Leptothrix cholodnii SP-6: one gene and its partner. The protein of the gene in region 1 interacts with the protein of each later gene in a pairwise test. Links are inferred from orthologs where the notes say so. Each region holds a gene or a part of one and is shown in the gene's direction. Other genes may lie near its edges.

Evidence for each region.
Region 2: the proteins of LCHO_RS14510 (region 1) and glnL interact in binary tests that used the Escherichia coli proteins (3 or more experiments, as listed by UniProt). The link is inferred for Leptothrix cholodnii SP-6 from one-to-one orthologs.

The regions. Positions count from the first base shown.
Region 1 is NC_010524.1:3,190,901-3,194,148, reverse strand. What follows is about bases 175-3,108. They hold LCHO_RS14510 (P-II family nitrogen regulator), read left to right. Parts: upstream 175-1,439; coding sequence 1,440-1,778; downstream 1,779-3,108. Other genes in these bases: LCHO_RS14495 (DUF3106 domain-containing protein), read right to left, coding at 2,840-3,108; LCHO_RS14500 (RDD family protein), read right to left, coding at 2,283-2,843; LCHO_RS14505 (diacylglycerol kinase), read right to left, coding at 1,855-2,235; ettA (energy-dependent translational throttle protein EttA), read left to right, coding at 175-1,331. Also shown: more of ettA, read left to right, coding at 1-174; more of LCHO_RS14495, read right to left, coding at 3,109-3,248. UniProt on the Escherichia coli protein: P-II indirectly controls the transcription of the glutamine synthetase gene (glnA). P-II prevents NR-II-catalyzed conversion of NR-I to NR-I-phosphate, the transcriptional activator of GlnA. When P-II is uridylylated to P-II-UMP, these events are reversed.
Region 2 is NC_010524.1:3,999,332-4,002,553, forward strand. Bases 1-2,908 are described here. They hold glnL (nitrogen regulation protein NR(II)), read left to right. Parts: upstream 1-871; coding sequence 872-1,945; downstream 1,946-2,908. Other genes in these bases: glnA (type I glutamate--ammonia ligase), read left to right, coding at 1-207; LCHO_RS17830 (hypothetical protein), read left to right, coding at 384-875; ntrC (nitrogen regulation protein NR(I)), read left to right, coding at 1,999-2,908. Also shown: more of ntrC, read left to right, coding at 2,909-3,222.

The DNA.
Region 1 (3,248 bases):
CCGACGAAGACGCCGATTTCGACGCGCTGGCCGCCGAGCAGGCCCAGCTCGAGGCCGTGATCGCCGCAGCCGGCAGCGAGAACACCGAGATGCAGCTCGAGATCGCCGCCGACGCGCTGCGCCTGCCGCCGTGGGAGGCCAACATCGGCAAGCTCTCGGGTGGTGAGAAGCGCCGCGTCGCGCTGTGCCGCCTGCTGCTGTCCAAGCCCGACATGCTGCTGCTCGACGAACCCACCAACCACCTGGACGCCGAGTCGGTCGAGTGGCTGGAGCAGTTCCTGAGCCGCTTCCCCGGCACCGTGGTGGCCATCACCCACGATCGCTACTTCCTCGACAACGCCGCCGAGTGGATCCTGGAGCTCGACCGCGGACGTGGCATCCCCTACGAAGGCAACTACTCGACCTGGCTCGAGCAGAAGGAAAAGCGCCTCGAGCTGGAGCAGCGCACCGAGGACGCCCGCACCAAGGCGATGAAGATCGAGCTGGAATGGGTGCGCAAGAACGCCAAGGGCCGCCAGGCCAAGAGCAAGGCGCGCCTGGCCCGCTTCGAGGAACTGAGCGACTTCGACTACCAGAAGCGCAACGAGACGAACGAGATCTTCATCCCGGTGGCCGAGCGCCTGGGCACCGAGGTGATCGAGTTCACCAACGTCAGCAAGAGCTTCGGCGACCGGGTGCTGATCGACAACCTGAGCTTCAAGGTGCCGATGGGTGCGATCGTCGGCATCATCGGCCCGAACGGCGCCGGCAAGTCGACGCTGTTCCGCATGATCTCGGGCAAGGAGCAGCCGGATGCGGGCGAGGTCAAGATCGGCAAGACCGTCAAGATGGCCTTCGTCGACCAGAGCCGCGAATCGCTCGAAGGCGACAAGACGGTCTGGGAAGACCTGTCGGGCGGGCTCGACAACCTGGTGGTCGGCAAGTTCGTGATGCCCAGCCGGGCGTATCTGGGCCGCTTCAACTTCAAGGGCAACGACCAGCAGAAGCTGGTCAAGAACCTCTCGGGCGGTGAGCGCGGTCGTCTGCACCTGGCCAAGACCCTGGCCACTGGCGGCAACGTGCTGATGCTCGACGAACCGTCCAACGACCTCGACGTCGAAACCCTGCGCGCGCTCGAAGACGCGCTGCTCGAGTTCGCCGGCTCGGCGATGGTGATCAGCCACGATCGCTGGTTCCTGGACCGCATCGCCACGCATATCCTGGCCTGCGAAGGCGATTCGCAATGGTTCTTCTACCAGGGCAACTATCAGGAATATGAAGCCGACAAGAAGAAGCGCCTGGGCGAAGAAGGTGCGCGACCCAAGCGTGTGCGTTACAAGGCCCTGAAATAAGGCCGTCCGCACCGTTTCATGGCCTGCCTTGCGTTATCAGGAGCGCCTGTAACGCAGGGCAGTGAAATCGGTTAAATTGAGTCGCAGCAACGTTTTTGGAGCTTTGTCATGAAACAAATCACCGCGGTCATCAAGCCCTTCAAACTGGAAGAAGTGCGTGAGGCGCTGGCCGATGTCGGCGTCACCGGGCTCACCGTCACCGAGGTGAAGGGTTTCGGCCGTCAGAAGGGCCACACCGAGCTGTATCGGGGTGCGGAATACGTGGTCGACTTCCTGCCCAAGGTGAAGATCGAGGTGGTGGTCAAGACCGCCGACGTCGATCGCTGCCTGGAGGCGATCGTCAAGGCCGCCAAGACCGGCAAGATCGGCGATGGCAAGATCTTCGTGACGGCGGTCGAGCAGGTGGTGCGCATCCGCACCGGCGAGACCGACGAACAGGCCATCTGACGTCGTCATGGCCACCCGCTGCGGCGGGTCAGGACGCCCGTTCCGCTTCGGCTGAACGGGCTTTTTTCATGCGTCTTCAGGCCGTGAATCGAGCCCAGAGCGCCGCGGCCCAGATGCCGCCGCAGATCGCGAGCGCGATGAGGACGGCCGCGCTGCCGAAGTCCTTGGCGCGTTTGGCGAGTTCGTGCAGATCGAAGGAGATGCGGTCGACGGTGGCTTCGACGGCCGAGTTGAGCAGTTCGACGATCATCACCAGCAAGACGCTGCCGGCCAGCAGCGCCACCTCGACCCAGCCGCGGCCCATCCAGAAAGACAGGGGCAACAGGATCACGGCGAGCCAGGTCTCCTGGCGGAAGGCACTTTCGTTGCGGTAGGCGGCTTGCAGGCCTGACCATGAGTAGCCGGCCGCTCGCACGACCCGATCCAGGCCTGTGCGGCCTTTGTAGGGATTTGACATGCGCGCGATTGTGCCAGCGGGTCTTCGGGCGGCTGGCGTTCGCCGATTCAGCGTGATCTGGCGGCGCGCGGCAGATGGACCAGACGCGTGCCGCACAGCCGGTCATGCAGGAACTGGCGCTGCGGCATCCACCAGCTCAGGCCGGCGTACGCCAGCACGCCGACGATCAGCGCGCCGGATACGTCGCGGCTGCTGTGCCAGCCGGCCAGTTCGGCCACCAGCAGGGCCGGCAGGAACCACAGCCAGCTCAGCAGGTAGCGGGCTGCGGCCCGGGTCTGCGAGACGTCTTCGCCGCTGGCGGTCTGCAGGTGCAACTGCCAGGTCTTCATCGCCACGGTCTGGCGCCCTCTGGCCCAGAACCAGCTGAAGTAGACGCCCAGCACCACGAACATGAAGGCCTGCATGCCGTGGCGGCCGGCGAGGGCGTGCCGCTGCTGGGTCAGGACCGAATAGACAAAGCCCGCGATCATCACCACGCCGAACAGCAGCACGCCCTCGTAGACCATGGCAGCCAGGCGGCGGCGCAGGGTGGGGATATTGGCCGCGGCGGGGGTGTTTTCGGTGCGGGCCGTGCCGCTTGGCTCTCCGGCCAGGTTCACGGGATTCATTTCTGTGCTCGGGGAGGCTCCACGGCCGCGCCCTGCGGGCCGCGTTGCGGCAGCAGGGTCGCGCTGTCGACAAAGCCTGGCGTGGCTGCGATCTTGGGCATGCCTGCTTGTTGATGCCGTGGCGGAATCGGCTGCTGCGTGATCGGACGGGTGCTGGCGCCGACGGCGGCCTGCACGGTGGCGGGAGCCACCGGGCTGGGCTTGGCGATGGGGCGGCTGGTGTCGACGATGTTGGACTTGACCTGTGCCTGGCCGACCGGCTTGGCCGGCTTGACAGGCACCGGCTTGCGGTCGGCGGCCTGCTTGCTCAGGGCGTCCCGTTGTTCGGGTGGCAGGGACTTGTAGGCGTCCCAGCGGGCCTGGCGCTCGGTGGCGGGCACTTGCTTGACCTGCTCGAACTGCAGC
Region 2 (3,222 bases), 810 kb from region 1 along the record:
CCGGAAGAAGACGCGAAGATCCCGACCGTGTGCTCGAGCCTGGAACAGGCCCTCGAGTATCTGGACAAGGGCCGCAGCTTCCTGACCAAGGGTGGCGTGTTCACCGACTCGTACCTCGATGCCTACATCGAGCTGAAGATGCAGGAAGTCACGCGCATGCGCATGACCACGCACCCGATCGAGTTCGACATGTACTACACGCTGTGATCGGCAGGCGGCACCGCAAGGACGCCGCCTCCGTCGCCCAGCGAAAGACGGCCTGCGGGCCGTCTTTTTCGTTGCGGGGCCACACGCCAGCCCGGCGAGACGTTTGGGTGATACTGAAAGCCATGTCCCGATTCCCTCCTCCAGCGGCCGCCCTCCGGCCCGCATTCGCCTGCAGGATGGCGCTGGCGAGCGGCCTTCTGCTGCTGGCCGGCGCCGCCGCCCAGGCCCAGGACCGCATGGTCTATCGCTGTCCTGGCAATCTCTACACCGACCAGATCAGCAGCAAGGAAGCCGCCGAGCGCGGCTGCAAGACGCTCGAGGGCGCGCCCGTCACCGTGATCCAGAGCCGTCGCCCCGAGGCGCCGAAAGCGGCTGCCGCGGCCAGCGTCGGGGCGGCCAGCGGCGGCGCGTCGCGGCCGGCCGGCGAGACCCGGGTCGATCCGGCCGAGCAGCGCGCGCGCGACACCGACGCACGGCGCATCCTCGAGGCCGAACTGCGCAAGGAGGAAGAACGCCTGGCGCAGCTGCAGAAGGACGGTGGCGCGCTCGACGAACGCGGCCAGCCGCGCAGCGCCGACCGGCTGGCCGAGCTGAAGGCGGCGATCGCCCGAAAGGAAGCCGACGTGGCCGCCATCAAACGTGAAATCACCAAGCTGGGCAACCCATGAGTCTGTTGCGAGGCAACCCCTACGACGCCTTCGACCACCTCGCCACGATGGTGGCGGTGCTCAAGGCCGACGGCCGCTGCGTCTACGCCAACGCCGCCTTCGAGGCCGTGCTGGGCCTGCCGCGGCGGGCACTGCAGAAGTCGCGCATGTTCGACTGGTTCGTCGAGTCGCACCTGCTGCAGAGCACCTTCCGCGCGGTGGTCGACAACGAATACAGCACCGGCCGGCTCGAGGCGCTGCTGCGCCGCGCGCCCGGCAACAACGGCGATCCGCTGCCGGTGCATGCGATCGTCACGCAGATCGACCACGGCGAGCAGGTGCTGCTGGAGCTGGTCGAGATCGAGCAGCAGTCGCGCCAGGATCGCGAGACCCGCACGCTCGACCAGGTCCGCGTGACCAAGGAGCTGATCCGCAACCTGGCGCACGAGATCAAGAATCCGCTGGGCGGCATCCGCGGCGCGGCGCAACTGCTCGAGATGGAGCTCGACGACAAGTCGCTGACCGAATACACCCAGGTCATCATCCACGAGGCCGACCGCCTGCAGGCGCTGGTCGACCGGCTGCTGGCGCCGCACCGGCGCCCGCACATCGTCGCCGAGGTCAACATCCACGAGGTGCTGGAGCGCGTGCGCTCGCTGGTGCTGGCCGAGTTCTCGAAGGGGCTGGTGATCGTGCGCGACTACGACGCCTCGCTGCCCGAGTTCCGCGGCGACCGCGAGCAGCTGATCCAGGCGGTGCTCAACATCACCCACAACGCCGCGCTGGCGCTGACCCAGCGCCGCCAGGACGGCGACGCCCGCATCGTGCTGCGCACCCGCGCCGCCCGCCAGGTCACGATCGACCGCACCCGCTATCGACTGGCACTGGACTTGCATATCGAGGACAACGGACCCGGCGTGCCCGCCGAAATCCGCGATCGCATCTTCTTCCCGCTGGTCTCCGGCCGGGACGGTGGATCAGGCCTCGGATTGACGCTGGCACAGGACTTCATCCAGCAGCACCACGGCCTGATCGAGTGTGAAAGCGAAGCCGGGCGCACCGTGTTCAAGATACAGATTCCGCTGCCTTAGCCGGGCGCCTTCGTGCCCGGCGGTTGGCTCCGCACAGCCAGGACTGCCCAAGCATGAAACCCATCTGGATCGTTGACGACGACCAATCCATCCGCTTCGTTCTGGAGAAGGCACTGGCCCGCGAGGAGCTGCCGGTGCGCAGCTTCACCAATCCACGCGATGTGCTGCTCGCGCTCGAGGACGACTCGCCGCAGGTGCTGGTGAGCGACATCCGCATGCCCGGCGGCTCGGGCATCGACCTGCTGGCCAAGGTCAAGGAGCGCCACCCCGGCCTGCCGGTCATCATCATGACCGCCTACTCCGACCTCGACAGCGCCGTCTCGGCCTTCCAGGGCGGCGCCTTCGAGTACCTGCCCAAACCCTTCGACCTGCCGAAAGCGGTCGAGCTGATCCGCCGCGCGGTCGACGAGAGCCTGCGCGAGGAAAGTGTCGACGAGCACGTCACCGAAGTGCCCGAGATGCTCGGCCAGGCGCCGGCGATGCAGGACGTGTTCCGCGCCATCGGCCGTCTCAGCCAGAGCAACGTCACGGTGCTGATCACCGGCGAATCGGGCTCGGGCAAGGAGCTGGTGGCGCGCGCGCTGCACAAGCACAGCCAGCGCAGCGCCGGGCCGTTCGTGGCGATCAACACGGCGGCGATCCCGAAGGACCTGCTCGAGAGCGAACTGTTCGGCCACGAGCGCGGCGCCTTCACCGGCGCGCAGGCAACGCGGCGCGGCCGCTTCGAGCAGGCCGAAGGTGGCACGCTGTTCCTCGACGAGATCGGCGACATGCCGTTCGACCTGCAGACCCGCCTGCTGCGGGTGCTCAGCGATGGCCAGTTCTACCGCGTCGGCGGCCATTCGCCGCAGAAGGCCAGCGTGCGGGTGATTGCCGCGACCCACCAGAACCTCGAGGAGCGGGTGCGCGACGGCGCCTTCCGCGAAGACCTGTTCCACCGCCTCAACGTCATCCGCCTGCGCCTGCCGGCGCTGCGCGAACGGCGCGAGGACATCCCCGGGCTGGTCCGCCATTTCCTGCAGCGCAGCGCCAAGGATCTCGGCGGCGAGCCCAAGCGCCTGTCGGACGCGGCGATGGTCCTGATGGCGAATTTCGACTTCCCCGGCAACGTGCGCCAGCTCGAGAACATCTGCCACTGGCTGACCGTGATGGCGCCGGCCCAGGTGGTCGACCCGAAGGACCTGCCGCCCGAGGTGCTCGGCACCCTGCCGGCGATGGCGCCTGCGGGTGGCCACGGCCTGGTGTCGAGCCCTCCGATGCTGGCGCAACCGGGCAGC